DNA from 4 places in the Pseudomonas sp. MF08875 genome. Region 2 is predicted to be linked to each of the others. Evidence: predicted binding sites of a transcription regulator. Region 2 holds the regulator's gene; each other region holds the start of a gene.
The links. Region 2 encodes FliA, which starts transcription of late flagellar genes. Its sites were predicted from a motif close to CTAAAGTTTNNNNNNNNNNNGCCGNTAA; they were not measured.
Positions count from the first base shown of each region.

Region 1 (7,519 bases), on a different contig from region 2:
CACTGGACCATCTGGTAGTGGTCCGGCAAGCCGTTCAAGGCTTCCGACGCGCCGAGAAACAGGTAACCGCCCGGTTTCAGGGTGCTGTGGATACGCAGCAGGATGTCTTTCTTCACCTCGGCGGAGAAGTAGATCAGCACGTTGCGGCAGAACACGATATCGAACTTGCCCAGGCTGGCGTAGCTGTCCAAGAGGTTGAACGAGCGAAACTCCACCCGGCTCTTGATCGGTGCCTTAACTGCCCAGCGCCCCGGCCCCTTGGGGTCGAAATAACGCTGCAAGCGCTCGGGCGACAAACCGCGGCCGATGGCCAGGCTGTCGTATTCGCCGGTCTTGCAGTTGTTCAACATGGTGCTCGACAGGTCGGTGGCAACAATCTGCACCCCCATCTTCAACTGCCCCATGTTGACCCGCTCGAACTCGTCGATGGCCATGGACAGGGAGTAAGGTTCCTGCCCCGACGAACAGGCCGCCGACCAGATGCGCAGCCGCTGGCCGGGGTTGGCCTTGATCGCCTGGGGCAGCACCTTGTTCTTGAGCACCTCAAAGGGGTAGGTATCACGAAACCACAGGGTTTCGTTGGTGGTCATGGCGTCCACCACCAACTCGCGCAAACCACTGCGCGGCTGGGTCTGGATACGCTGGACCAACTCCCCCAGGGACTTGATGCCCTGCTGTTCCATCAGTTTGTTGAGACGGCTCGACACCAGATACTGCTTGTTCTCACCGAGCAAAATGCCACAGGCTTTTTCCAGGAAGACCCGGAACTGTTCGAAATCCAAATTACCCGTAGACAAAGATACCGCCTCTAAAATCGTGTTGTTCGCCGGGGCAGGCGCCCCTAGCTGTGATCTGCTGCTTTGATCCGGTCAACGACCCGGGCTGCCAGGTCATCAGGACGGAATTTGGCCAGGAAGTCATCGGCACCGACTTTCTTGACCATCGCCTGATTGAACACTCCGGACAGCGAAGTATGCAGGATGATATGCAGTTTTTGCATGCGTGGATCGTTGCGTATCTCGGCCGTGAGAGTGTAGCCGTCCATTTCCGGCATCTCGATGTCGGAGATCATCATCAAAAATTCTTCTTCGGGCTTCTTGCCCTCGTCCACCAGTTTGCGCAGGTATTCGAACGCCTGGCGACCGTCATTGAGCGCCACCACCTCAACCCCAACGGTTTGCAGGCAACGCGAAACCTGTTTGCGCGCCACCGAGGAGTCATCCACCGTCAACACCCGCAGCGATATGGCCTTTTGCTGGGTTTCGGTGTCCACCACGCCAAAGGAAATCGACTCCGGCGTCGGCGCCACTTCAGCCAGCACCTTCTCTACGTCGATGATTTCCACCAACTGGTTATCGACCCGGGTAACGGCGGTCAGGTAGTGATCGCGCCCGGTGCCCTTGGGTGGCGGGTGGATCTCCTCCCAGTTCATGTTGACGATACGTTCCACCGAGCGCACCAGGAAACCCTGGGTCTTGGTGTTGTACTCCGTGATTATCACGAAGGGGTTGCTTTGGTCCTGCAAACCGCCCGACCCGGTGGCCATCGCCAAGTCCAGAATCGGAATGGTCGCACCGCGAATATTGGCGACACCGCACACGACAGGATGGGACTTAGGCAGCACCGTCAGTTTGGGGCATTGCAGCACCTCCCGAACCTTGAACACGTTGATCCCGTAAAGCTGCGTTCCGTCCAAGCGGAACAACAACAGCTCAAGGCGATTCTGCCCCACCAGTTGCGTGCGCTGGTTCACCGAATCCATTACACCAGCCATGCCCGACTCCCACTACACCCACACACTTGAAAAGATCCGACGCCCGTTCATTGCTAAACGGCACGGCGCTTGCTTTTTAACTCTTATGAACGCCAAAACGACATTTTCCCGACGCCTGACCTCAACCTACCGCAAAGGCCTGTGCGCCTGGTCGGCGCTGTGTTGCCTGGCCGTCGGCGGCCCGGCCCTGGCCGACTCGGTCACCTTGCCTGATCTGCTTATCGGCGTCACCCAAGGGTTTCTTGAATTCACCGTGGAAGACTACCTGGCCACCAGCCAGACCGAAGGACGCTACGAGATCCAGGTCAACCAGCTCGACCCGCGCCTGCGCCTGCCCCAGTGCGACAAGGAATTGACAGCGACCCTGGAGAGCCCCGCCGTGCCCCTGGGCCGTGTCACGGTGCGCGTGCGCTGTGATGGCGCTGCGCCCTGGACCGTGTTCGTACCCGCTCAAGTACGCCTGTTTCGCGAGATCGTGACCACCACCCGGCCGCTCAAGCGCACCGCCATCATCGGCCCCGAAGACGTCACCCTACGCGAGCGTGATATCAGCCTGATAACACAGAGTTACCTGACTTCCGTCGATCAGGCGATCGGGCAAAAACTTGTCCGACCAATGGTCAACGACCAAGTCATTACCCTGGTGCACATGGAGCAGGCCGAAGTGGTGCGCAAGGGCGACCAGGTGGTGATCTCGGCGCGCAGCGGCACCCTCAGCGTGCGGATGCCGGGGGAAGCCCTGTCCAATGGCGGCATGAGCGAACAGATCCGGGTCAAGAACCTCAACTCCCAACGGGTCATCAAGGCACGGGTGACCGCTCCGGGCCAGGTCGAGGTGGCCTTGTAGAGCACTGGCGCTTGCCTCAGTCGTTCCCTAGACTGTGCCAGTACGCCGCGTGGCCCTGGCGCGTTCGTCTACCGATAATTGAGCCTAAAGTTTTTCCGGGTATGGCCGAAAACATGGCAAGCGTCCAAATACCCAGAGGTTTTTTCCATCATGGTCATCGATTTCAGCCGATTAAACAGCTCCCCCTCATTGGCCACCGCCCGTAGCGGCGCCAACAAAGAAACCGGTGATGCCGGGCAGTCCGCGCCGGTCACTACCGCCGCCCAACAGCCCTCCGCCAGCAAAAGCGGGGAATCGGTACACCTGAGCAATGAGGCTCAACAGTTGCAGAAGGTCACCGACAAGCTGCGCGATCAGCCTGCCGTCGATAAGGCCCGCGTGGCCGAGTTGAAGCAAGCGATTGCCGATGGCAGCTATAAAGTCGACAGCAACCGTGTAGCCAGCAAGCTGCTCAATTTCGAAGCCCAGCGCTAGCCCAAGGCCTGCGCCAGGCTTTTGGACGCTTAGAACCCAAGGCCCGTCATGCACGACACCAACTTACTGCAACTGATTACCGACGACTTTGCTCCAGCTCAACAGTTGCTGGAGTTGCTGCAAACCGAGTCCCTGGCCCTCCACGGACGCGACATGCGGCTGCTCGAAGAAATCCTCGCGCAAAAACAGGCGTTAATCATTTTGCTGGAGCAGCATGGCCGCAAGCGCAGCGAAATCCTCGCCAGCCTCAACCTGCCCGCCAACCACAACGGTCTCGCGCAACTGGCCGAGCACTCAAGCATTGGCCCGCAATTGCTGGCGCAAAGCGAAGTCCTGAACCAAAAACTCGCCCAATGCCACGCCATCAACGAGCAGAACGGCCAGTCGATCCAACTGCAACAAGCCACCACCGCACACCAGTTGCGCATTCTCACAGGTGGCGAACCGCCTTCGCTCTACGATGCCCGCGGGTCAACCTCCAAGCTTGCGAAGCCACGCCCGCTCAGTCAGGCTTGAGCCCTTATGAGCGCGCCCTATGAAGCCGCGCCACATGCTGGCAAAATGCCGGATCTTGCGTGTAGTTGTATTTTGTCTGGAGATTGATGAACCGTGTCCAATGCCTTAAACGCGGAAGACGCTCCGCAGCCCCCCAAGGTGCTCACCACACCTCTGGAAATCGCCGCTAACCTGCGGTCGCTGCAAGAGAGCCACGATCCCCTGATTATTACGTTCCATGAACGCAGCCAGCGCTTTCAGAGCTATCTGGTGGAGGTCGACCGCGACAGCGGCATGATTGCCCTCGATGAAATGATCCCCCGCGACGGCGAGCGCTTCATGTTCGGCGGCGAGCCTTTTCGCGTCGAAGGCTTTCACGAAGGCGTGCGGATCGCTTGGGAAAGCAACGGCACCCCGACCCTCGATGAAACCAAGGATCACCGCTGCTACCGCACGGTCATGCCTACCGAAGTGGTCTACCACCAGCGGCGCAACGCCTTTCGCGCGGCCCTGAAACTGGCGCAACTGGTGGATATCGAGTTGGGCGGTGAGAAGCTCAAAGCCCCGGTCAAGGGCAAGCTGTTGGATATTTCCGCCACCGGCTGCAAGTTGCGCTTTGACGGCGACATCTCCGATCGCCTGCAACTGGGCGAGGTCTACGACCGTTTCGTCGCCGCCCTGCCCTTCGGCGCCATGACCGCGCCGGTGGAACTGCGCCACCTGCACCACGAAGAGCGCATCGACACCACGTTCGCCGGCGTGCGCTTTCACAACATGAGTGGCCTGGTACAGCGCCAGGTCGAGCGCTTCGTCTACCAGTTGCAACGCGAAGCGCGGCGCTTCGACAAAGACGACATGTAAATCCGCCAGCACACAAAAAACGGGCAGCTGCGTAAGGGCTGCCCGTTTTTTGTTTTAGGGCCTGGCACCGGTGAAGGTGTGGGGATGTTCGGGGTCTGCGTCGTCAGGCCCGCCGTTTTCGTCAGGCGCCGGTTGCGCATCCGCGTCAGGTTCCAGCTCCGGGTCGGGAGTGGCTGGACTCTGCTGCATCTGGTCTTGCACCACTTGCTCGTCCACCCGTGGGTCGAGGGCCGCCACCAGGGGCGAACTGGACATGCTGTCCGGCATCGCCACGTGGTGCAGCGGTGCATCGTCCACCTGATGCAGGTTGGTCACAGCCTTGGGCCGGATGCGCCAGACCAGGACCAGGGCAAAAAAACTGAAGAAGGCATAGAGCATCTGGCTGCCGAAGAACTTCATCAGCACCCCGGCCACCAGCGGCCCAATGCTGGCACCCACGCCGTAGGTCACCAGCAGCATTGCCGTCAGCGACACCCGACGATCGCTCTCCACATGGTCGTTGGAAAACGCCACCGCCAGCGGATACAGGCAGAACTGCACCAGCGAACAGAGGAACCCGGCAACAAACAACACCTCCAGCGGCACCGACGGCAGGATCGCCAAGGGCAGCGCCGCCACGGCGAGAAACCCGGCGAAGCAGCGGATCAGCAGCGCACGGTCATAGCGGTCCGATAACCAGCCCAACGGCCACTGCACCACCAGGCCTGCGAAGATGCAGCTACCCATGAACAGACCCACTTGCTCGGTCGAGAGCCCCTGCTGCGCGGCATACAGCGGCGCAAGGCCGTAGAACGAACCGACTATCAGGCCCGCCCCCAGCACCGTGCTCAACGACTGCGGCACGCGCTTGATAAAGAACCGCGGCTCCATCGGTGCCGGATGCAAGGGCGCGGGGTGAATGCGCCGGGTCATGGCCACCGGCACCAGGCACAGGGCGAAGCACAGCGCCACCAGCATCAGCAGTTCCAGGCCCAGTTGCGGGTGCATGACCAGAATCAGTTGCCCCAGCACCAAGCCCAGGTACGAGGCGATCATGTAGCCGCTGAACACCAGCCCTCGTTGCTTGGCTTCGGCCTGCTCGTTGAGCCAGCTCTCGATGACCATGTACTGGCACATCATGCCCAGGCCCACGATCACCCGCAGCACCAGCCATGCGGGTAGCCAGTCCACCAAGCCATGGCCCAGCACCGCGGCGCCGACAATGCCGGCGCAGGTGGCGTAGGCGCGAATATGCCCGACACGGGCGATCAGGCGATGGCCGATCTTGCCGCCCAGGACAAGACCGAAGTAGTTGGCGGCCATCAGCGCACCGATCCACAGACCATCGACGTGGTCCGCGGCCAGGCGCAAGGCCAGGTAAGTACTCAATAGGCCTGAGCCGATAAGCATCATCAGCGAGGCGAAATACAGCGCTCGAAAGGATTTCCAGATTTGGCGCATCGGCGTTCCGAGCGGCTCCTTGAAGTGAGGATCGGGCTATCGCTAACGATAGCCCGAAGGCGAGGGTCGGTTATGCCTGGGCCGCTAGAACACGACGCTCCCAGGGAGTTATTTCATCGAAGAAACTGGTCAACTCCATGGTTTTCGAGGCGATGTAGCCTTCGATGAACTCCTTGCCAAACAGTTCCTTCGCCAATGAACTGCGTTTGAGACGCTCAAGGGCGGCATGCAAGGTACAAGGCAGGGCCAAATGGTCCGGCACCTGGAACTCACCCTGGATCGCCGCACCAGGCTCCAACTCATGCTCGATGCCGTGCAAGCCGGCGGCCAGGCTGGCGGCAATCGCCAGGTAGGGGTTGGCATCGGCCCCCGGCAAACGGTTTTCGACCCGCCGCGCCACCGGCGAACTGGCTGGAATGCGCAGCCCAGCGGCGCGGTTGTCGTGGGACCAGCACGCATTGTTTGGCGACGCATAGGGGTGGCACAAACGTTGGTAGGAGTTCACGTTCGGTGCGAACAGTGCGGTGAAATCCGCCATCCCCGCTTGCTGCCCGCCGATGAAATGACGGAACGTCGCAGTCGGCTCCCCCGCCGAATCGCTGAACACATTACGCCCGCTGCCCAGCTCCACCACACTTTGGTGAATGTGCATCGAACTGCCCGGCGTGTGCGCCAGTGGCTTGGCCATGCACACCACGGTCAAGCCATGCTTGAGCGCCACTTCCTTGAGCAGGTGTTTGAAAAGGAAGGTCTGGTCGGCCAGCAACAGCGGGTCGCCGTGCAGCAGGTTGATCTCGAACTGGCTAACGCCCATTTCGTGCATGAAGGTGTCGCGAGGCAAACCCAGCGCGGCCATGCACTGATAGACCTCGGCAAAAAACGGCCGCAAGCCGTTGTTGGAGCTGACGCTGAACGCCGAGTGGCCGTCCTCGCGGCGCCCGTCCAGGCCCAGGGGCGGCTGGAAGGGTTGAGTCGGGTCGGTGTTGGGGGCGAAGACGAAGAACTCCAACTCGGTCGCCACCACCGGTGCCAAGCCACGCTCGGCGTAGCGGGCGATCACGGCCTTGAGCTGGCCGCGGGTGGAAAGCCGTGAGCTTTCGCCCGTCAGCTCATGGGCATCGCAAATGGCCAGGGCCCGCGGCTGGTCGCTCCAGGGCAAGCGGTGGATCTGCCCGGGGTCGGGGCACAACGCCAGGTCGCCGTCGTCGCTGCCATAAAATCGGGCCGGCGGATAACCGCCCATGATGCATTGCAGCAGCACCCCCCGCGCCATCTGCAACCGCCGCCCTTCCAGGAAACCCTCGGCAGTCATCACCTTGCCGCGAGGCACACCATTGAGGTCCGGCGTAACACATTCAATCTCATCAATGCCCGTCAATCGCTGTGCGAGTGAACTGTGGCCATCGGTCGTCATGACTCAATCCTTGTTGTTGTGCAAGCCGCGAACGGCGACCCGTACAAAATACGCATCACCTGTTCAGGATTTCAAGCACAGCGTCGCAAAACCCGGGGGCCGCGCCGCGAATAGATCATCACACCAAGGCTGAAACGATAATTTACGCCGTCCGCAGGCCCGAAACTACGGCAGATAGAGGCTGAACAATGCGCCGCCCAACGGCCCGCCATTG
Region 1 covers NZ_JCBCUW010000013.1:45,285-52,803, reverse strand. The annotation lists gene cheR (protein-glutamate O-methyltransferase CheR) at 1-797, opposite strand, end outside; gene AC19YT_RS09840 (chemotaxis protein CheV) at 842-1,774, opposite strand; gene flgA (flagellar basal body P-ring formation chaperone FlgA) at 1,860-2,621, shown strand; gene flgM (flagellar biosynthesis anti-sigma factor FlgM) at 2,772-3,095, shown strand; gene AC19YT_RS09825 (flagella synthesis protein FlgN) at 3,144-3,611, shown strand; gene AC19YT_RS09820 (flagellar brake protein) at 3,705-4,451, shown strand; gene AC19YT_RS09815 (MFS transporter) at 4,506-5,891, opposite strand; gene AC19YT_RS09810 (glutamine synthetase family protein) at 5,962-7,203, opposite strand; gene AC19YT_RS09805 (sensor histidine kinase) at 7,471-7,519, opposite strand, start outside.
Region 1: the regulator FliA is predicted to act here: its motif matches at 2,706-2,733, upstream of flgM (flagellar biosynthesis anti-sigma factor FlgM).

Region 2 (7,519 bases):
TGGTTGCCGCGGTGCGCGTCGGATTGTCCCGCGCTATCGTGCAAAGCATTGTAGGCACTGAGTCTGAGCTGCCTGTCATCACCTTGGAACCAAGGTTGGAACAAATATTGCTCAATAGTCTGCAGAAGGCAGGGCAAGGCGCCGATGAAGGCGTTCTGCTGGAGCCAAGCATGGCCGAGAAGCTGCAGCGTTCGTTGATCGACGCCGCTCAGCGCCAGGAAATGCAAGGTCAACCGGTGATTCTGCTGGTAGCCGGCCCCGTTCGCGCGATGCTCTCGCGGTTCGGACGCCTGGCGGTCCCGGGTTTGCACGTGTTGGCGTATCAGGAAATTCCTGACAACAAGCAAGTGACCATCGTTGCGACAGTAGGGCCCAACGGCTGAGGTAGTGGGTTATGCAAGTGAAGCGTTTTTTCGCCGCCGATATGCGTCAGGCCATGAAACTGGTGCGTGATGAGCTGGGCGCGGATGCGGCCATCATCGGCAACCGGCGGATCGCTGGCGGTGTCGAGCTGACGGCTGCCCTGGATTACAAACTGTCGGCCCTGGCCCCGCGCGTGCCGAACATCGAGCTCGAAGACGAACTGCGCAAGACCCAGTCGCGCATCGTGACCGCCCAGGCCGAATTGAGCCTGCGTGGCGACGGCGACCCGAGCACCAATCGCCAGTTGTTCGCCGGCCTGCCGCTGACTGCCGCCGAACCGCTGATCGAACCGACCTTCGTCGAGCCGCCACGCCCGGCGCCGGTGGCCCCGGCCTCGCAGTCGGTGGACCAGCGCGCGTTCGACTCCATGCGCTTTGAACTCAATGGCCTGCGCGAACTGCTGGAAGTGCAGCTCGGCTCCCTGGCCTGGAACCAGTTGCAAGGCAGCCGCCCGCAGCAGGCCAACCTGTGGCGGCGCCTGCAGCGCATCGGCTTGTCCGGGCCGCTGTCGCGTGACTTGCTGGCCCTGATTACCGAATTCGACGAACCTCGCCAGGCCTGGCGCATGCTGTTGGCGCACCTGGCGCGCATGATCGCCACGCCGGAAATCGAACCCCTGGAAGAGGGGGGTGTGATTGCCATGGTCGGCCCCGCCGGCATGGGCAAGACCACCACCCTGGCCAAATTGGCGGCCCGTTACGTGCTCAAGTACGGCGCGCAGAACATCGCCCTGGTGAGCATGGACAGCTACCGCATCGGCGCCCAGGAGCAGCTCAAGACCTTGGGCCGCATCCTCAACGTCTCGGTGACCCATGTCGATCCGGGCCAGTCCCTGGCGCAAGCCCTCGACCCGCTGCTGCGCAAGCGCGTGGTGCTGATCGACACCGCCGGCCTGCAGGCCAGCGACCCGGCCCTGCGCATGCAGTTGGAAAGCCTGGCCGGGCGCGGCATCCGCTCCAAGAACTACCTGGTGCTGGCCACCACCAGCCAGAAGCAAGTGCTGACCGCCGCGTACCACAGTTACAAGCGTTGCGGGCTGGCTGGCTGCATTCTGACTAAGCTGGACGAGACGGCGAGCCTGGGCGAGGTGTTGAGCCTGGCTATCAGCCATGAATTACCGGTGGCCTATCTGACCGATGGGCCGCGTATTCCCGATGACTTGCACTTGCCGCGCCGCCACCAATTGGTCAGCCGTGCCGTAAGTGTGCAAATGCAGGAAGAACCCAGCGAAGAAGCCATGGCTGACATGTTCGCTGACCTTTACCACAGCCCGGCCAAGCAGGTCGGCTGAGGTTTAATGAATAGATTGCAGTGAACCTACATCGATGGCCTGCCACGCATTGTTCCAACGGTGAACGCGCAGCCAGTTATGTGGCCTCCGTCTAAGTAAGACAAGGTATAGAAAGAACATGGGCAGCATGCATCCCGTACAGGTGATCGCGGTGACCGGCGGCAAAGGTGGCGTCGGGAAGACTAACGTGTCAGTGAACTTGTCCCTGGCTCTGGCGGAGCTTGGCCGACGCGTCATGCTGCTGGACGCCGACCTGGGTCTGGCGAACGTCGACGTGTTACTGGGGCTGACCCCCAAACACACCCTGGCCGATGTGATCGAGGGGCGCTGTGAGCTGCGCGACGTGCTGCTCCAGGGCCCCGGCGGGATCCGCATCGTGCCGGCAGCCTCGGGCACCCAGAGCATGGTGCACCTGAGCCCGGCCCAGCATGCCGGCCTGATCCAGGCGTTCAGCGACATCGGCGACAACCTCGACGTGCTGGTGATCGACACGGCCGCCGGGATCGGCGAGTCGGTGGTCAGTTTCGTGCGCGCGGCCCAGGAAGTGCTGCTGGTGGTGTGCGACGAACCCACCTCCATCACCGACGCCTACGCCCTTATCAAACTGCTCAACCGCGACTACGGCATGAACCGCTTCCGCGTACTGGCCAACATGGCCCAGAGCCCGCAGGAAGGGCGCAACCTGTTCGCTAAGTTGACCAAGGTCACTGATCGCTTCCTGGACGTCGCCTTACAATACGTCGGTGCGGTTCCCTACGACGAGTGCGTACGCAAGGCTGTGCAAAAGCAGCGTGCAGTCTACGAAGCGTTCCCTCGTTCCAAGTGCGCACTGGCGTTCAAAGCCATCGCCCAGAAGGTCGATACCTGGCCACTGCCCGCTAACCCGCGCGGGCATCTGGAGTTTTTTGTCGAGCGGCTTGTGCATCAAACGGCGGGACCTGTGCTATGACAGCCAGCGGCTACAACCTTTACAAGAAGTCGGCGCGTGACAGCCAATACGAATTGATCGAGCGCTATGCGCCCCTGGTCAAGCGCATTGCCTACCACCTGCTGGCACGCCTACCCGCCAGCGTCCAGGTCGAAGACCTGATCCAGGCTGGGATGATCGGTTTGCTTGAAGTCTCGACCAAGTACGACGCCAGCAAGGGCGCCAGCTTCGAGACCTACGCGGGGATTCGTATCCGCGGCGCGATGCTCGATGAGGTGCGTAAAGGCGACTGGGCCCCCCGTTCGGTACACCGCAACACCCGGATGGTCAGTGATGCCATTCGCTCAATTGAAGCTAAAACCGGTCGTGACGCTAAAGATCACGAGGTTGCGGCCGAACTCCAATTGAGCCTCGATGATTATTACGGGATTTTGAACGACACCTTGGGCAGTCGCCTGTTCAGCTTCGACGACCTCTTGCAGGACGGCGAGCATGAAGGGCTGCACGAGGATGGCGCGAGTGCTCATCTGGAGCCGTCGCGCGACCTGGAAGACGAGCGCTTCCAGGCTGCGCTGGCGGACGCGATTGCCAATTTGCCGGAGCGTGAGCGACTGGTCTTGGCGCTGTACTACGACGAAGAGCTGAACCTCAAGGAAATCGGTGAGGTCCTGGGGGTCAGCGAATCGCGGGTCAGCCAGTTACACAGCCAGTGCGCGGCCCGCTTGCGGGGGCGTTTGGGGGAGTGGCGAGCGCGCTGACAGGCAGTGTGGGGGCTCTGCGAACGGGGCCGGTACGGCGTAGCGCCGTACCGGTCTCGGCACGTTTTGCTCCATGTCGCCGGTGAGTGCCCAGCCTGATTGATGAAATGGCGTGTCCAGGTGCTGGATGCGTTTAAGACTGCTTGGAGGTCGAATTGGACAAGAACATGAAAATCCTCATCGTTGATGACTTCTCAACGATGCGGCGGATCATAAAAAACCTGTTGCGTGACCTTGGGTTCACCAACACGGTCGAGGCAGACGACGGCACTACCGCCATCCCTGTGCTCAACAGCGGCAGCATCGACTTTCTGGTGACGGACTGGAACATGCCTGGCATGACCGGTATCGACTTGCTGCGCCATGTGCGCGCCGACGAAAAACTCAAGCACCTGCCGGTGTTGATGGTCACCGCTGAAGCCAAGCGCGAACAGATCATCGAAGCAGCCCAGGCCGGGGTGAACGGCTATGTAGTCAAACCCTTCACGGCCCAGGCGTTGAAAGAAAAGATTGAAAAAATCTTCGAACGCATCGGTTGATGCGCGAAGCCAGTCCGCCACGGGGGCGCTATGGAGCATAACGAATCATCGCAGGGCGATTTTGAATCGACTCTGAAAAAACATGCCCACGAATTGGTCGAAAGCCTTGAAAAAGGCAAGTTCGGCGACGCGGTGCAACTGATCCATGAGCTCAACCAGACCCGTGACCGCGGCCTGTACCAGGAAGTCGGCAAGCTGACGCGCGAATTGCACAGCGCCATCGTCAACTTCCAGATCGACCCGCACATGCCGCAAGCCGAAGAAGTGTCCCAGATCACGGATGCCACTGAACGCCTGGGTTATGTTGTCAGGCTGACCGAGGCTGCGGCCAATCGCACCATGGACCTGGTGGAAAACAGCACGCCGCTGGTCAACGGCTTGGGCCACGACGCCCAGGCCCTGAGCGCGGACTGGGCACGTTTCATGCGCCGCGAAGTGGGTGCCGAAGAGTTTCGCGATCTGGCGCGCCGGGTCGAGGTTTTTTTGGCCCGCAGCGAGAAAGAAACACGCGTGGTGTCGGGCAACCTCAACGACATTCTGCTGGCCCAGGATTACCAGGACCTCACCGGCCAGGTCATCAAACGGGTGACACAACTGGTCACGGAAGTCGAAAGCAACTTGCTCAAGCTGGTGCTGATGGCCAGCCAGGTCGACCGGTTTGCGGGCATCGAGCATGACCGCGACGAGATCCTGGCGCAAAAAGATCCACAAAAACACCTGGCGCAGGGTGAAGGTCCGCAGATTCATGCCGATAAACGTGAAGACGTTATGTCCGGTCAGGACGATGTAGACGATTTGCTTTCCAGTCTTGGATTCTAGGAGCACCCACAAAAATGAGCTTCGGCGCCGATGAAGAGATCCTTCAGGATTTCCTGGTTGAGGCCGGCGAGATTCTTGAGTTGCTGTCCGAACAACTGGTCGAGCTGGAAAGCCGACCGGATGATGCGGACTTGCTCAATGCAATTTTTCGCGGTTTTCACACTGTAAAAGGGGGCGCCGGCTTCCTCCAGCTCAATGAGCTGGTGGAGTGCTGTCACATCGCCGAGAACGTGTTCGACATCCTGCGCAAGGGTGAACGGCGCGTCGACTCGGAACTGATGGACGTGGTTCTCGAAGCCCTGGACGCGGTCAACGGCATGTTCAGCCAAGTGCGTGAGCGCTCTGCGATCACCGCTGCTACGCCGGAACTGCTGGCAGCCCTGGCACGCCTGGCGCTGCCAGCCACCGACCAGCCTGCGCCTGCGGCTGAACCGGCCCCGGCTGCGGTCGAGCCCGAGCCTGAAAGCGCCGGCGGCGACATTACCGACAACGAATTCGAGCAACTGCTGGACTCGCTCAATGCGGTCAAGGCCCAGGCCGAAGCGCCGGCGCCCGCCGCCGTGGCGGCGGGTGGCAGCGATGACATTACCGATGCCGAGTTCGAGTCCCTGCTTGACCAACTGCATGGCAAGGGCCAGTTCGCCGTGGACGCCGTGGCGCCCGCCGCCGAACCTGCCGCCGCTGCACCGGCGGCGGCCAGCACCGACATCACCGACGACGAGTTCGAAGCACTGCTCGACCAGTTGCATGGCAAGGGCAACTTTGCCGTCGATGCCCTGGAAAGTGCTATCGCCGACGCCAAACCTGCGCCTGCGGCGACGGCCGCTGCGGTGGGCGGCGATCTGATTTCCGATCACGAATTCGAATCCCTGCTCGACGAGCTGCACGGCAAAGGCAAGTTCAGCGCCGAGACCCCAGCGGTTGCGGCGGCTGTCGCGGCCCCCGTGGCCAAGGCCGCCCCGGCGCCCGCACCTGCAGCAGCGGCGCCAGCCCCAGCCCCAGCCCCGGCGGCCAGGGCTGCAGCCCCCGCGCCGGCCCGTGCCGCCGCTGCCGCGCCGGCGGAAAAACAGGCCAGCGAAGCGGAAACCACGGTGCGCGTCGATACCGCGCGCCTGGACGAAATCATGAACATGGTGGGCGAACTGGTGCTGGTGCGTAACCGCCTGGTGCGCCTGGGCCTGAACAGCGGCGACGAAGCCATGTCCAAGGCCGTTTCCAACCTGGACGTGGTGACCGCCGACCTGCAGACCGCGGTGATGAAAACCCGCATGCAGCCGATCAAGAAGGTCTTCGGGCGCTTCCCGCGCCTGGTTCGTGACCTGGCGCGCCAGCTCAAGAAAGAGATCAGCCTGGAGCTGGTGGGCGAAGAAACCGACCTGGACAAAAACCTCGTCGAAGCCCTGGCCGACCCGCTGGTCCACTTGGTGCGCAACGCGGTCGACCACGGTATCGAGTCGCCCCAGGAGCGCGAAGAGTCGGGCAAGGCACGCCTGGGCCGGGTGATCCTGGCCGCCGAACAGGAAGGCGACCATATCCTGCTGTCGATTTCCGATGACGGCAAAGGCATGGACGCGAACATCCTGCGGGGCATCGCGGTCAAGCGGGGGGTGATGGACAAGGACGCAGCCGATCGTCTGAGCGATACCGAGTGCTACAACCTGATCTTCGCTCCGGGCTTCTCGACCAAGACCGAGATTTCCGACGTGTCGGGCCGTGGCGTGGGCATGGACGTGGTGAAAACCAAGATTTCCCAGCTCAACGGCTCCATCAACATCTACTCGACCAAGGGCCAGGGCTCGAAGATCGTCATCAAGGTGCCGTTGACCCTGGCGATCATGCCGACCCTGATGGTCATGCTGGGCAACCAGGCATTCGCCTTCCCGCTGGTCAACGTCAACGAGATCTTCCACCTGGATCTGTCGCGCACCAACGTGGTCGATGGCCAGGAAGTGGTGATCGTGCGCGACAAGGCGTTGCCGCTGTTCTACCTCAAGCGCTGGTTGGTGGCGTCCGCCGCCCATGAAGAGCAGCGCGAGGGCCACGTGGTGATCCTGTCGGTGGGCACCCAGCGCATCGGCTTTGTGGTCGATCAATTGGTGGGCCAGGAAGAAGTGGTCATCAAGCCTTTGGGCAAGATGCTCCAGGGCACCCCGGGCATGTCCGGCGCCACCATTACTGGTGACGGCCGCATCGCCCTGATTCTCGATGTTCCGAGCATGCTCAAGCGTTACGCCGCACGGCGTATTTGATTCTGGTGGGGCCGGGCGATTGCCTCGCCCCGCCTAACGGAGTGTTTATGGTAGTCAAGGTCCTGGTGGTGGATGATTCGGGTTTCTTCCGCCGCCGCGTCTCGGAAATTCTTTCAGCGGATTCCAATATCCAGGTCGTCGGCACGGCGACCAACGGCAAAGAGGCGATCGATCAGGCGCTGGCCCTCAAGCCAGACGTCATCACCATGGACTACGAGATGCCGATGATGGATGGCATCACCGCAGTGCGGCACATCATGCAGCGCTGCCCTACACCGGTCTTGATGTTTTCCTCGCTGACCCACGAAGGCGCCCGGGTGACCCTGGATGCGCTGGATGCCGGCGCGGTGGACTTCCTGCCCAAAAATTTCGAAGACATCTCGCGCAACCCCGAGAAGGTCAAGCAGATGCTGTGCGAGAAGGTCCATACCATCTCGCGCAGTAACCGCCGTTTTAGCGCTTACAGCGCACCCGCGCCCCAGCCAGTTGCCGCTGCGGCCCCCGCGCCCAGC
Region 2 covers NZ_JCBCUW010000025.1:49,938-57,456, reverse strand. The annotation lists gene flhA (flagellar biosynthesis protein FlhA) at 1-383, shown strand, start outside; gene flhF (flagellar biosynthesis GTPase FlhF) at 395-1,714, shown strand; gene fleN (flagellar synthesis regulator FleN) at 1,833-2,663, shown strand; gene fliA (RNA polymerase sigma factor FliA) at 2,660-3,400, shown strand; gene AC19YT_RS16125 (chemotaxis response regulator CheY) at 3,568-3,939, shown strand; gene AC19YT_RS16120 (protein phosphatase CheZ) at 3,970-4,758, shown strand; gene AC19YT_RS16115 (chemotaxis protein CheA) at 4,773-7,007, shown strand; gene AC19YT_RS16110 (protein-glutamate methylesterase/protein-glutamine glutaminase) at 7,055-7,519, shown strand, end outside.

Region 3 (7,519 bases), on a different contig from region 2:
GGGCATCGGGAGCCTTCTCCGGGGAGACGGTCCAACGCCACATGTCTTCTTCGTGCTCGGTCCAGGTGTCTTCCAGCACGCCACCTTCATAGGAGATGTGTAGCAGGTTGGCGTCCATCGAGTACGGGGATTTCTTTTTGCCATGACGCTCGATCGGAATGCCGTGCTTCTCGGCATAATCCATCAGCTTCTCGCGCGACAGCAGGTCCCATTCACGCCACGGCGCAATGACTTTCACACCGGGCTTGAGGGCGTAAGCGCCCAGCTCGAAACGCACTTGATCGTTGCCTTTACCGGTCGCGCCATGGGAGATGGCATCGGCACCGGTTTCGTTGGCGATTTCGATCAGGCGCTTGGCGATCAACGGGCGGGCAATGGAAGTACCCAGCAGGTACTCGCCTTCGTAAACGGTGTTGGCGCGGAACATCGGGAAAACGAAATCACGCACAAATTCTTCGCGCAGGTCGTCGATGTAGATTTCTTTCACGCCCATGGCTTGTGCCTTGGCGCGTGCAGGTTCGACCTCTTCGCCCTGACCCAGGTCAGCGGTGAACGTCACCACTTCACAGTTGTAAGTATCCTGCAGCCACTTGAGGATCACCGAAGTGTCCAGGCCGCCGGAATACGCCAGAACGACCTTGTTTACGTCCGCCATGCCATCACTCCACCGGGTTCTACGGAAAGCCGACAAGTCTACCGTTCCAAGCGGATGATTTACAGTGGCGCGACAGCTTATGACGACGAAGCGACAGATTATGTCGAGCGGGCGACTAGCGCTGCTTCAAGACGTCGCAGCCGCGTTGGACGTGGAAGCGGCTTGCGGGGCCGGTTTCTCGACGGGCGCGACCCGTTGCAGATGAATGTTGACCCGACGGTTCTTGGCCCGGTTGGCGGAGTTGGTGTTGGCCACCAAGGGATAACGTTCGCCATGGAACCTGATGGTCACCTGGGATTCTTCTATGCCGTTGGCCTTGAAGAACTCCATCACCGCCAAGGCCCGGCGGCGCGACAAATCGCGGTTGGTCAAACGGTTGCCGCTGTTATCGGAGTGGCCGTCGAGTTCGATGTGGTTGACCGTGGGGTCGGCCTTCATATAGTCGAGCATCACTTGCAACTTGGCCTTGGCTTGCTCATCGAGCTCGATGCCGCCGCCCGGAAACCCAACCTGGCCCAGCTTCACTTGTTCGAAGTTCATGGGCAGGAGCTTGGCCACGCAACCTTGATAGTCGCTATAGGCCTTGCTGAATCGCACCGGCAACAGGCGGATTTCCGAAACCCCTGCGTCGCGGGAGTAGTGGCGCACGACAGGGCTGCGGCCGTCCATCAGGCCGCTGATAAGCCGGCCAGCCTGGGCTTGAGAGCTGTTGAACAGTACATCGCCACTGCCACTTCTGACCGTCCCCAAGTTGATATCAGCACGCCCCGGCTGCCACGGGGCCGCCGCCGCCAGCAATGTCGCCGAGCCACCGCCGAGCAAGGCGTTAAAGGCTTTGAGGCGAAACGTCGCCTGCTCGCCCGCGCGGCGCACGAACTCGCCAGAGCCGAAATCGGTGATCGGCTGCGCCAGGCGACACTCGAACTTGTCGCCTTCGACCTTCCACTCAATGCTCTCCAGACGAGTCTGGAAAGTCAGGGCCATGGCCGGCAGGCTGGCAAACACACTGAGCAAGGCTAGATAACGCTGGCGCACGGGCGGCTCCACTGGCTTCTACAACTGAAAAGACCGATACATTCATTTACGGCATACCTTGAGCATATCGGTTGCCAGCGACAAAACTTGATAGCGAGTGCCTGCAAGAGTCTTTTCCGGTAGCATTCGCCTCAGTTTGACCCGCCTGGAATCCCCAATGTCCGACCGCCTGACCCTGCTGCGTCCCGACGACTGGCACATACACCTGCGTGATGGTGCTGCTCTGCCCAATACTGTGGCGGATGTTGCGCGCACCTTTGGTCGCGCCATCATCATGCCCAACCTGGTACCCCCGGTGCGCAACGCCGCTGAAGCCGATGCCTATCGCCAGCGCATCCTCGCTGCGCGGCCGGCCGGCAGTCGCTTCGAGCCGCTGATGGTGCTGTACCTCACCGACCGCACCCAACCGCAAGATGTCCGCGAGGCCAAGGCCAGCGGCTTCGTGCACGCCGCCAAACTGTACCCGGCTGGCGCAACCACCAACTCGGACTCCGGCGTCACCAGCATCGACAAAATCCTGCCGGCGATCGAGGCCATGGCCGAAGTCGGCATGCCTTTGCTGATTCATGGTGAAGTCACCCGTGGTGATGTCGATGTCTTCGATCGCGAAAAATTCTTTATCGATGAACACATGCGCCGCGTGGTCGAGTTGTTCCCGACCCTGAAAGTGGTGTTCGAGCACATCACCACCGCCGATGCAGTGCAGTTTGTCAGCGAGGCTTCGGCTAACGTGGGGGCGACCATCACCGCCCATCACCTGCTCTACAACCGCAATCACATGCTGGTGGGCGGTATTCGGCCGCACTTCTATTGCCTGCCGATCCTCAAGCGCAATACTCACCAGCAGGCACTGCTCGACGCCGCCACCAGTGGCAATGCCAAGTTTTTCCTCGGTACCGACTCGGCCCCCCATGCTCAGCACGCCAAGGAAGCCGCCTGCGGTTGCGCTGGTTGCTACACCGCTTATGCGGCAATCGAGTTGTATGCCGAGGCCTTCGAGCAACGCAACGCGCTGGACAAGCTCGAAGCGTTCGCCAGCCTCAATGGCCCGCGCTTCTACGGTTTGCCGGCCAATACCGATCGCATCACCCTGGTCCGCGAAGACTGGACCGCCCCTACCAGCCTGCCGTTCGGCGAGCTGACTGTCATCCCGCTGCGCGCCGGTGAAAAACTGCGCTGGCGCCTGCTGGAGGAACACCCGTGAGTGAAGACCATTACGATGACGAGCAAGAAGGCCATGGCGGCGGCGGTTCCCGTCACCCGATGGCGGCCCGCTTCCGGGGCTACCTGCCTGTCGTGGTCGACGTAGAAACCGGCGGCTTCAACTGCGCCACCGACGCACTGCTGGAAATTGCCGCCACCACTATTGGCATGGACGAAAAAGGTTTCGTGTTCCCCGAGCACACCTATTTTTTCCGCGTCGAGCCTTTCGAGGGCGCCAACATTGAAGCCGCTGCCCTGGAGTTCACCGGAATCAAGCTCGACCACCCGCTACGTATGGCAGTGAGTGAAGAAGCCGCGCTGACTGACATCTTTCGCGGTGTACGCAAAGCGCTGAAGGCCAATGGTTGCAAACGAGCGATCCTGGTCGGTCACAACAGCAGCTTTGATCTGGGGTTCCTCAACGCCGCCGTGGCGCGCCTGGACATGAAGCGCAACCCATTTCACCCGTTCTCCAGCTTCGATACCGCCACACTGGCCGGCTTGGCTTACGGCCAGACTGTACTGGCCAAGGCCTGCCAGGCTGCGGATATCGATTTCGATGGCCGCGAGGCGCATTCGGCGCGCTATGACACCGAGAAAACCGCAGACCTGTTCTGTGGCATCGTCAACCGTTGGAAGCAAATGGGCGGTTGGGAAGACTTCAACGACTGATCGGCTTTGCTTGCCCCATAAAAAATCCGGAGCCCCATAAGGGCTCCGGATTTTTTGTGCCGGCTCAATAAGGGTCTATTGGAACAGCGACTCGCTGGATAAGCCATTTTTTTCCAGGATCTCGCGAAGACGTTTGAGCCCCTCGACCTGGATTTGCCTGACCCGCTCCCGGGTCAAACCAATCTCAAGGCCAACATCTTCAAGGGTACTGCTCTCGTGGCCACGCAACCCGAAGCGGCGTATCACCACTTCACGCTGTTTGTCCGTCAGCTCCGAGAGCCACTGGTCGATGCTTTGCGACAGATCGTCGTCCTGCAGCAACTCGCAAGGGTCGGTAGGGCGATCGTCCGTCAAGGTGTCCAGCAAGGTTTTATCCGAATCCGGACCTAGCGAGACATCCACCGAGGAAACCCGCTCGTTAAGGCCTAGCATGCGCTTGACCTCGCCCACCGGTTTTTCCAGCAGGTTGGCGATTTCTTCAGGGGAAGGTTCGTGATCGAGTTTTTGCGTCAATTCCCGTGCGGCCCGAAGGTAGACGTTCAGTTCCTTGACCACATGGATCGGCAACCGGATGGTCCGGGTCTGATTCATGATCGCGCGCTCGATGGTCTGACGGATCCACCAGGTTGCGTAGGTCGAAAAACGGAAGCCTCGTTCCGGGTCGAACTTCTCCACCGCGCGGATCAAACCGAGGTTGCCCTCTTCGATCAGGTCGAGCAGTGAAAGCCCACGATTGACATAGCGTCGGGCGATTTTCACCACCAGCCGCAAGTTGCTTTCAATCATGCGCTTGCGCCCGGCCGGGTCGCCACTTTGCGACAAGCGCGCAAAATGAACTTCTTCTTCCGGTGATAGCAGTGGGGAAAAGCCGATTTCATTGAGGTACAACTGGGTCGCGTCGAGCGCCCGGGTGTAGTCAATGTATTTGTGTTGCTTGAGTGAAGCGGAGTGTTTGGATTTGGTGCGAACTGAAGGTGTTGCAGATCCCTCATTCGACATCGAATCCGTAGCGATGCCGGCCTCCATCAGGAGAACCTCATCATCGATGTCAAACTCCGGCACTTCTTTACTGAGAGCCATTGTTATAGTCCTTTGGTGAGTTCGACCTCAAGCTCAAGCGGCGCCTTTATCCTTGGCAACGCTGGAGCCTGTTCCTTCTACGTGAGGGAACAGGCTGACAACCGATCAACGGCGTGGCAGGAATTGCAGTGGGTCTACAGGCTTACCCTGACGGCGAATCTCAAAGTGCAGTTTCACCCGGTCTGTACCAGTTGACCCCATTTCGGCAATAGCCTGCCCGACTTTGACCTGCTGCCCCTCCCGAACCAACAGCCTGCGGTTATGACCGTAGGCACTGACGTAGGTATCGCTGTGTTTGATGATGACGAGCTCGCCGTAGCCCCGCAAGCCACTCCCGGCGTACACGACCGCCCCATCAGACGCAGCTAAAACAGGCTGTCCCAAATCCCCGGCGATATCAATCCCTTTATTCAAACTACCGTTTGAAGAGAATTTTCCAATCAAAACGCCATTTGCCGGCCATCCCCAACCCTTGGGCGCCGGGCCTGCGGGCGGCAGCGGCGCGAGGGTAGGCTTACTCGCCGGAGCGGTTATCACGCCGTTGGTAGTGCCCGCCGGGCGACGGGTCACAGTGGTCTTGCTGGAAGAAGACGGGGTCGAAGTGGACTGCGTGACGACAGTGGTTGGCGTTGAACCCGAGCGACCATCGAAGCGAATCGTCTGACCCGGATGGATGGTGTAAGGCGGTGGAATATTGTTGCGTGCAGCGAGGGCCTTGTAGTCCCAACCATAGCGGAAGGCGATCGAAAACAGGGTGTCGCTGCGTTTGACCACGTACTGACCTGTGGTCACTACCGGCCGCTGAAGCGCTGCATTATTGCGATCGACCACCCGTACATTGCCCTTGGGCGTGCTGGAACAGGCAGCCAACATGGAACTCAAGACAAGGCCAATCACCAGTCGCTGAAAGCTTTTTACATCCATACGCTGCGCAATGGCTGTGAGACTCACCCGCCGCTCCCTTTGTGGTGGCTGATAAAAAAGAGTGCCCGTTGAGGCTTGGAATGTCGCCAGTATAACCGGCTGCGCATGCTTTACCGACGCCAAGGCCCATTCGATGGGTTTATCTGGCTATCGGTTCATGCTCGGGTTTTGTTTATTCTTTTCGGCGCCGTTATAGGACAGGCGACCGCGCACAGAATTCATCGCGTTTATATAAATGCTCAGGCCAGGGGGCCATTGAGCAACGGCACAAAACGTACGGCACCGAGAACCTGCCGAGAAAAACCCTGCTCCTCGCGGGTAATCAGCATCAATTGCTGAACTTCGCCAGCCCCCACCGGAATCACCAACCGCCCGCCAGGGGCCAACTGATCGAGCAAGGCCTGCGGCACATCAGTGGCCACCGCAGTGACGATAATGCCGTTATACGGTGCCAGCGCCGGCCACCCTTCCCAGCCGTCGCCCCAGCGGAACACCACGTTTCGCAGGTTCAACTCCACCAGGCGTTCCTTGGCGCGGTCCTGCAGGACCTTGATGCGCTCAACGGAAAACACCCGTTCCACCAATTGCGACAGCACCGCCGTCTGATAGCCCGAGCCGGTGCCGATTTCCAGCACCTTGTCCAGAGGCCCGGCGGCCAACAGCAGTTCACTCATGCGCGCGACCATGTACGGCTGGGAAATGGTCTGGTTGTGGCCAATGGGCAGCGCGGTGTCTTCGTAGGCGCGGTGGGCCAGCGCTTCATCGACGAACAGGTGCCGTGGTGTACGGCGGATCACCTCCAACACCTGGGCGTTGGACAACCCTTCTTCATACAAGCGCTGGATCAAGCGCTCCCGCGTGCGCTGGGAGGTCATGCCGATACCGCGCCGCAGCATGTCGTCTTGCTCGCGAGCCATCAGCGCAGCCCCTCCAGCCAGCCTTCGACGCTGGCAAAGGCGTCGTTGAAGGTGCGATCGAGTTGCAACGGCGTAATCGAAACGTAGCCCTGCATCACCGCGTGGAAATCCGTACCAGGACCGCAGTCGTCGGCATCGCCAGCAGCCGCGATCCAGTAGCCGGAACGGCCGCGCGGGTCGACCACTTCCACCGGTGCCGCCGCCCGGGAACGGTGCCCCAGGCGCGTCAGTTGCACGCCGCGGATATGATCCACGGGCAGATTAGGCACGTTGACGTTGAGCACAGTGCGCGGTGGCAGCTGTAACCCGGCCTGGGCCTCGATCAGCTTGCGCGCGAAGTGGGCGGCCGTCGGCAGGTTCTCGACCTGGCGCGAGACCAGCGAAAACGCGAAGGACGGACGCTCCAGGAAACGCCCTTCCAGCGCCGCGCCGACGGTGCCCGAATACAGCACGTCATCCCCCAGATTGGCGCCCAGGTTGATCCCGGATACCACCATGTGCGGCGCCTGCGCGAGCAAGCCGTTGACCCCCAGGTGAACGCAGTCGGTGGGGGTGCCGTTGACGCTGATAAAGCCGTTGGCCAGGGTTTGCGGATGCAACGGACGGTCGAGCGTCAGCGAGCTGCTGGCGCCGCTTCGTTCCTGGTCCGGGGCGATCACCACGCACTCGGTGTAATCCGCCAACGCAGCATGAAGCGCGGCGAGGCCGGGGGCCGTGACCCCGTCGTCATTAGAAATCAGAATACGCATGGGCTGTCCGTCTGCCCCACCGGCACCAGATCGACAAGCTCGCGCACCAGTACAGTGGCAAAGCATCCGGCCGGCAGGACGAATTCCAGTTGCAGAATGTCAGGCTCGGGATAATGCCACGTCAAACCGCCAATGGGCAGCCGCAGGATTCGACGCTCATGTTTCATGCCCGCGGCCACCAGCCAATCGCGCAGGTCCGGCTCACTGCCCGCGACACCTTGCTCCAAGGCATGGGTCGCGCCGCCGGCCGGCGACTCGCCTTCGCCCCACTGCGGCCCGGTGGG
Region 3 covers NZ_JCBCUW010000003.1:188,708-196,226, reverse strand. The annotation lists gene AC19YT_RS03185 (argininosuccinate synthase) at 1-655, opposite strand, end outside; gene AC19YT_RS03180 (flagellar protein MotY) at 782-1,690, opposite strand; gene pyrC (dihydroorotase) at 1,848-2,894, shown strand; gene rnt (ribonuclease T) at 2,891-3,565, shown strand; gene rpoS (RNA polymerase sigma factor RpoS) at 3,641-4,645, opposite strand; gene AC19YT_RS03160 (peptidoglycan DD-metalloendopeptidase family protein) at 4,751-5,596, opposite strand; gene AC19YT_RS03155 (protein-L-isoaspartate(D-aspartate) O-methyltransferase) at 5,809-6,444, opposite strand; gene surE (5'/3'-nucleotidase SurE) at 6,486-7,235, opposite strand; gene truD (tRNA pseudouridine(13) synthase TruD) at 7,223-7,519, opposite strand, start outside.
Region 3: the regulator FliA is predicted to act here: its motif matches at 1,755-1,782, upstream of AC19YT_RS03180 (flagellar protein MotY).

Region 4 (7,519 bases), on a different contig from region 2:
TTTATGGGCACTCGCCCCGCGAGGTAAAAGGCCCGGCAGATGGCCGGGCGCGAGGTGTTGTACGTCGGGCAATGGTTGATTTGTCTGCGGCATGCGTCTTCGGGCTCCGATGTCTGGCAGAATTATACGCACCTCAGCCCCGGTTTCTCTCGTCTCATGCCTGTCACCTCCCCCGACCTCCCCGCCCTGGCCCAAACGATCAAGGCGCTGGGCCGTGAACTGGGCTTTCAACAAGTCGGCATCAGCGGCCTGGACCTGGGCGAACACGAACAGCACCTGCAACGCTGGCTCGATGCCGGCTACCACGGCGAAATGGATTACATGGGCGCCCACGGCAGCAAGCGCTCGCACCCCGAAGAGCTGGTGCCCGGCACGCTGCGGGTGGTTTCTCTGCGCATGGACTACCTGCCTGGCGACACCCAAATGGCCCAACGCCTGGCCCAACCGGAAAAAGCCTACGTTTCCCGTTATGCCCTGGGCCGCGATTACCACAAGCTGATCCGCAAACGCGTACAGCAACTGGCCGAGCGCATCCAGGCACTGATCGGCCCCTTTGGCTACCGCGCTTTCGTCGATAGCGCCCCGGTGCTGGAAAAAGCCCTGGCCGAGCAGGCTGGGCTGGGCTGGATCGGCAAAAACACCCTGGTGCTCAACCGCAAGGCCGGCAGCTACTTCTTCCTCAGCGAACTGTTCGTCGACTTGCCACTGCCCGTGGACCCGCCCCACGCCAGCGAACACTGCGGGCGCTGCACCGCGTGCCTGGACATCTGCCCCACCAACGCCTTCGTCGGGCCTTATGTGCTGGATGCGCGGCGCTGTATTTCCTACCTGACCATCGAACTCAAGAGCGCCATCCCAGAAGACCTGCGGCCGCTGATTGGCAACCGGGTGTTCGGCTGCGACGACTGCCAAATCGTCTGCCCCTGGAACCGCTTCGCCCGCCCGTCGGGCGAAAGCGACTTCAAGCCCCGGCACAATCTGGATAACGCCGAATTGGCGCAATTATTCCTCTGGGACGAAGCGCAATTTCTCAGCAGCACCGAAGGCTCGCCGCTGCGCCGTGCCGGCTATGAGCGCTGGCTGCGCAACCTGGCGGTGGGCCTGGGCAATGCACCCTCGACCATCCCTGTGCTGGAGGCCTTGAAGGCGCGGGCGGACTATCCGTCGGAGCTGGTGCGCGAGCACGTGGCGTGGGCACTCAAGCAGCATGCGACGCGGGATCAGTGCTCGTCGTTGTAGACGAACTTGGGCATTTCCCAGTGAAAGCGGATCGCCAGCAGGCGTAACAGGAAGCCGCCAAACAGAGTGATAAGGATGGCTTGCTCGCCCGGCAGGTTCAGCCACAGGCAGAACATGTAGCACCAGGCTGCGGCGAAGGAGACGCTGGCGTAAAGCTCGCGACGGAAGATTAGCGGGATGTCGTTGCAGAAAATATCCCGCAGGATGCCGCCGAAAACGCCGGTAATGACCCCGCTGACGGATGCCACCAACATGCCGTGGCCCATTTCCAGGGAGGTCATGCAGCCGATCAGGGTAAACGCCACCAGGCCCACGGCGTCGAGCACCAAAAACAGCGAGCGCAGATGGCGCATCCAACGCGCGGTAAACACCGTGAACATCGCCGCCACCGTGGTCAGCACCAAGTATTCCGGGTGCTTGACCCACGTCAGCGGGTAGTGGCCCAGCAGCACGTCACGCACCGAACCGCCCCCCAGCGCCGTCACACAGGCGATCAGCACCACGCCAAACCAATCCATGCCACGGCGCCCCGCAGAGAGTGCGCCGGTCATGGCTTCAGCGGTAATGGCAATCAAATAGAGCATCAACAGCATGATGGCGGTCCTGACAGGAAGGCGCGCAGTCTAGCCATTATGTGATGGCACCAAAAGAGGGCGGTGCCAGGAAAACCGTGGGGCGGCTCCCACAGGTTCGCAGATGCCCTGTAGGAGCGGGCTTGCCCGAGATGGGGCCTTCAGCCCCTCTACACAATCAAAACTTGATGAAGTGCTTGCGGTAATGCTGCAACTCGCCAATGGACTCGCGGATGTCGTCCAGGGCCAGGTGGGTGCTGCCTTTGTGGAAGCTGTCCTTGACCTCAGGCGCCCAGCGCGCGGCCAACTCCTTGAGGGTGGAGACGTCCAGGTTGCGGTAGTGGAAGTAGCTTTCCAGCGCTTTCATGTGGGTATAGAGGAAGCGCCGGTCCTGACAGATGCTATTGCCGCAGATCGGCGATTTGCCCTTGGGCACCCACTGCTCCAGGAAAGCGATGGTCTGCGCTTCGGCCTCGGCCATGCTGATGCGGCTGTCGCGCACGCGCTGGGTCAGGCCCGAGCCGCCGTGCTGGCGTGTATTCCACTCGTCCATACCGGCGAGGATTGCGTCGCTGTGGTGGATTGCGATCACCGGGCCTTCGGCCAGGGTGTTGAGGTCGCTGTCGGTGACGATGGTCGCCATCTCGATGATGACGTCGGTGTCGGGGTTCAACCCGGTCATTTCCAGGTCGATCCAAATCAGATTCTGTGGGTTTTGCATGGGTTGGCTCCTCCGGTAGTCGCGCAGTTTAGCCTAGGGGATAGCGCGAGCGTGCTAAACTCGCGGCCGTTTTACCTCTTCGCTGCATTCTCAACACGGAACACCCATGGCCAAACGCCAACTCAATCGTCGTCAAAACTGGCGCATCGAAAAAATCCAGGGCGAGCGCGCTGCCCGCGCCGCAAAACGCGAGTCCTCGGCGGTGCAAGCCCTGGAGGGCGGCGACCTGGGCCCCGAACAAACGGGCCTGGTGATCGCTCACTTCGGCGTGCAGGTCGAGGTCGAGGCCCGCGAAGGCGAGTCGGCCGGCCAGGTGTTCCGCTGCCACTTGCGGGCCAACCTGCCGGCGCTGGTGACCGGCGATCAGGTTGTATGGCGAGCCGGCAACCAGGGCATCGGCGTGATCGTGGCGCAACTGCCGCGCAACACCGAACTGTGCCGCCCCGACAGCCGCGGCCAGCTCAAGCCTGTGGCGGCCAACGTCGACATGATCGTGATCGTCTTCGCGCCGCTGCCCGAGCCCCACGCCAACCTGATCGACCGCTACCTGGTAGCGGCCGAGCACGCGGGCATCCGGCCGTTGCTACTGCTCAACAAATTCGACCTGATCGACGAGCAGAACGCCCCAGCGCTCAATGCCCTGTTGGCCGTCTACCGCACCCTGGGCTACCCGGTGCTAGAAGTGTCAGCGCACCACGGCAACGGCATGGAGCAACTGCAACAACAGCTGGACGGGCGCATCAGCGTGTTCGTCGGCCAGTCGGGCGTGGGCAAGTCGTCCCTGGTCAACAGCCTGTTGCCGGAAGTGGAAACCCGCGTCGGCCCACTGTCGGAGCTGTCCGGCCAGGGTACCCACACCACCACCACCGCGCGCCTGTTCCACTTTCCTGGCGGCGGCGAGCTGATCGACTCCCCGGGCATCCGTGAATTTGGCCTGGGCCACGTCAGCCGCGCCGATGTGGAGGCCGGGTTCATCGAGTTCAACGACTTGATCGGCACCTGCCGCTTCCGCGACTGCAAGCACGACCGCGAACCCGGTTGCGCCCTGCTCAAGGCGCTGGAAGATGGCCGCGTGCAGCAGCAGCGGATGAACAGCTACCGCTCGATCATCGCCAGCCTGCCCGAAAGCAGTTACTAGGCCAGCGGCGCACTAAAAAGCCCCCGCGACAGTGAATGTCGCGGGGGCTTTTTTTGTCGCGGTGGTTACTGCGCCGCCGGCGCCTTGGCGCCGCCATCCTCGAAGATGTTGAGCTTCTCGCGCAGCTCGTGGGGCGGCAGCGGCACCTTGTCGGCCGGCAAGGCGTTCGGGTCGGCCGGCACTTCGCCCGGCGCGCCCTCGCCCTGGGTCGGCGTAGTCGGCTCGGCGGGTTGCTGCTCGCCTTCGATGGCTCGCTGGGCCTTGCGAGTCATCACCACGATGTCGATGCGACGGTTGACCGGGTTGAACGGCTTGGCCCGGTCAAACAACGCCGAGGAGGCAAAGCCCACCACCCGCGCCACTTGTGGATCGGGGTAACCACCGGCAACCAAGGCCCGGCGTGCCGCGTTGGCGCGGTTGGCCGACAGCTCCCAGTTGCCGAACTCGCCGGCACCCGAATAAGGCGTGGCGTCGGTATGGCCGCTGATGCTGATCTTGTTCGGCACCGCTTTGATGGTGTCGGCCATGGCCAGCAGGATGTCCTCGAAATACGGCTTGAGGCGTGCACTGCCGGAGTCGAACATCGGCCGGTTCTCGGCGTCCATGATCTGGATGCGCAAACCGTCCGGCGTGATCTCGAAGAGGATCTGGTCCTTGAACTTTTGCAGTTGCGGGTTTTCATCGACCTTGTTCTGCAACTCTTGCAGCAGCAGCTCTAGGCGCTCCTGCTCGACCTGCTCGGCCATGCCTTCGACCTGGTCGGTATCGACCGTGACCTTGTCCGGTTGCGGCTGGGACTTGACCTCGGGGTTGAGGGTAGTGTCCGGCGCCAGCTCCGGCGAGCCGCCCAGGTCGATGATGTAGGGCGTACCGCTTTCGGAAAAACCGATGGGGTCTTTGAAGTAACCGGCGATGGCGATCTTCTGTTCCGGCGTGGCGGTGGACAGCAGCCACAACACCAGGAAGAACGCCATCATCGCTGTCGCGAAGTCGGCGAAGGCGATTTTCCAGGCGCCCCCGTGGTGTCCGGCAGCGAAGCGCTTGACGCGCTTGATGATAATCGGCTGGTTGTTTTCCATGGCTTAGCGACCGCGAACCGCTTGTTCCAGCTCCGAGAAGCTCGGGCGATGCAGCGGGTAAAGCACCTTGCGCCCGAATTCCACCGCCAGGGACGGCGGCATGCCGGAAGCCGAAGCCACCAGGGAAGCCTTGATGGCTTCGTAGACGTTCAGTTCTTCCTTGGCGTCGTGGGCCAGGGACGTGGCCAGCGGGCCGAAGAAGCCGTAGGCCGCGAGAATACCGAAGAACGTACCCACCAGCGCCGCACCGACGTGCATGCCGATGGCCGCCTGGTCACCCTCGCCCAGCGACGCCATGGTCACCACGATACCCAGTACCGCCGCGACGATACCGAAGCCCGGCATGCCGTCGGCGATGCCGGTCACCGCATGGGAAGGATGCTCCAGCTCTTCTTTCATGCTGAACAGCTCCATGTCGAACAAGCCTTCGAGCTCGTGCGGGGCCATGTTGCCCGAGGACATGATGCGCAGGTAGTCGCAGACGTAGGCCGTCATGCGGTCGTCCTTGAGCACGGTGGGGTATTTGGCAAAGATCGGGCTGGCGGCGGCGTCTTCGATATCCGCCTCGATGGCCATCATGCCTTCGCGGCGGCTCTTGTTGAGGATCTCGTAGATCAGGCCCAGCACTTCAAGATAAAAAGCGTGGCTGAAACGCGAGCCAAACATGCCAAGGGACTTTTTAATGACATGCATCGTCATATGCCCAGGGTTTGCCTGCAAGAATGCACCGAAAGCCGCGCCCCCGATAATCAACACCTCGAAAGGTTGGATCAGGGCGGCGATCTTGCCGTGGGAAAGCACGTATCCGCCGAGCACGCTCGCGAACACGACGATGATGCCGATAATTTTAGCCATAGTAGGGAAGTACTTATTGAGTCGGGTTCAAGGTCATATTCGGAAGTTAATGAATCTCTTCTTCTGCTTATCGGCAAAACTGCGCCAGACTATAGCCAGTTCAGGCGAAAAGCCAATTTGGCCCGTTGCGGGCGCACTGCCAGTCAATAGTGATCGCGATCAACCATGACTAATGAAACGACAGTCCCAACTTCACGCCCCCACACGCTTGAAGGCTGGGTAAAGTTGCTCGATGCCGTGCGCCTGCCGGTGCCGCAGGCGAGCCATGACCGTGTGTGCAAGGCCATCGCCGACAGCCGCAGCTCCATGCGTGATATCGCCGAGCTGATGCAAGACAGCCCAGCCCTGGCTCTGAGCGTGATCCGCGAGGCCAACCAGCACACCCACGGCAGCATGACCGAGACTGCGGAAAACCTTGAAGTGGCCCTTAATCGCCTGGGCCTCAAGCGCACCGAGCAACTGCTGGCCCACCTCCCCGCCCGCCCTGAAAGCGAAATCCCCATCGCGCTGCGCCAGTTGCAGCTCATCAGCCAGCACGCCACCCAGCAGGCCAACGGCCTGTTCGGCAGTCGCCTGGCGCGGCTGTGGCAAGACATCCATTGGGGCAGCCTGCTGTTCCTGTCGCCGCTGTGGCCATTGGCGCTGACCTACCCGCAACTGCTCGATGAGTGGGAATTGCGGGTGATCCGCCGCGGGCAATCGGCCCACAAGGTGGAAAAGGAACTGTTCGGCGTGCGCCTGCTGGTGCTGTGCCAGGCCCTGGTGGACCTGTGGCGGCTGCCGATCTGGGTGCAGCAGGGTTATCGCCTGCTGCTGAACGAACAGCGTTTGCTGGTCCAGGTCCTGCACATCGCCCGTGGCGCGGACAACCCGCTGCACCAGCAGCAACTGCTCGATGCCGACCCGGCGCTACGCCGCTGGCTCAACCAACCGGCCAACACCGTGCTGCTGGCCAATGGCATTGCCCTGGCGGCGCAACAATCCTGGTCCTGCCCACACCTGCTGCGCTGGCAATTCCTCACCAGCCTTTACCTGCAAACACCCATGGACGAGTTGCAGCAGCACATACACCAGCAAGCCGTGCGCAGCGCCCAGCACCACGCCATGGCAGACCTGTGGCACCCGGCCATTTCCCTGATCTGGCCCTGGGGCGCCGAGCACCTGCACCCCGGCCAATTACCGGCGCCGGCACCCACCGCTGAAGATCTGGCGCTGTGGCGCAAGCTCTGCGGGCAACTGCTGGCCGAGCCCAGTGTGTTCACCAACGCCATGCACCTGACCACATTCGCCCGCGACGCCCTGGTGGCGTGCGGCATGCACCGGGTGATGATCCTGATGACCGACCGCAACCAAAGTGTGCTGCGCGCCCATCAGACCGCCGGCCTGCCCAAGGGCATGGCCACCTTGAGCCTGCAAGTGAACCAGAGCACTGTGCTGCAACGCCTGCTCAGCCAACCGGCGCAGGTGCGCCTGAGCCCGGCCAACAACGCCCAGTTCTCCGCCCACCTGCCCGCCAGCCTGCGCGCGCCCTTCGATGGCAATCATTTGCTGCTGCGCTCGCTGTCCAACAACGGCCGGGTGGTGATGGTGGTCATGGCGGATCAGGGCGGTGGGCCGTTCTCGGAAATCACCGTGCAAGCCTTCGGCAAAACCGCGCAGTGCATCGAAAAAGCCCTGCACAGCTTTACCGCCCACGGCTAAGCGCTACAATCGCTCCCTTTGTGCTCTGGAGACGCAGATGTCCGACTTCTCTGGCTTGACGCTGGTCATTGAGCCCAGCGACCTGCTCGCGCGCCTCGATGCCCGCGACCTGATCCTGGTAGACCTCACCAGCGCCGCCCGCTACGCCACCGGGCATATTCCCGGCGCCCGCTTCGTCGACCCCAAGCGCACCCAACTGGGCCAGCCGCCAGCG
Region 4 covers NZ_JCBCUW010000005.1:122,499-130,017, reverse strand. The annotation lists gene AC19YT_RS04595 (NAD(P)H-hydrate dehydratase) at 1-93, opposite strand, end outside; gene queG (tRNA epoxyqueuosine(34) reductase QueG) at 157-1,239, shown strand; gene AC19YT_RS04585 (trimeric intracellular cation channel family protein) at 1,221-1,835, opposite strand; gene orn (oligoribonuclease) at 1,990-2,532, opposite strand; gene rsgA (small ribosomal subunit biogenesis GTPase RsgA) at 2,639-3,670, shown strand; gene motB (flagellar motor protein MotB) at 3,736-4,749, opposite strand; gene motA (flagellar motor stator protein MotA) at 4,753-5,604, opposite strand; gene AC19YT_RS04560 (HDOD domain-containing protein) at 5,770-7,305, shown strand; gene AC19YT_RS04555 (rhodanese-like domain-containing protein) at 7,343-7,519, shown strand, end outside.
Region 4: the regulator FliA is predicted to act here: its motif matches at 5,672-5,699, upstream of motA (flagellar motor stator protein MotA).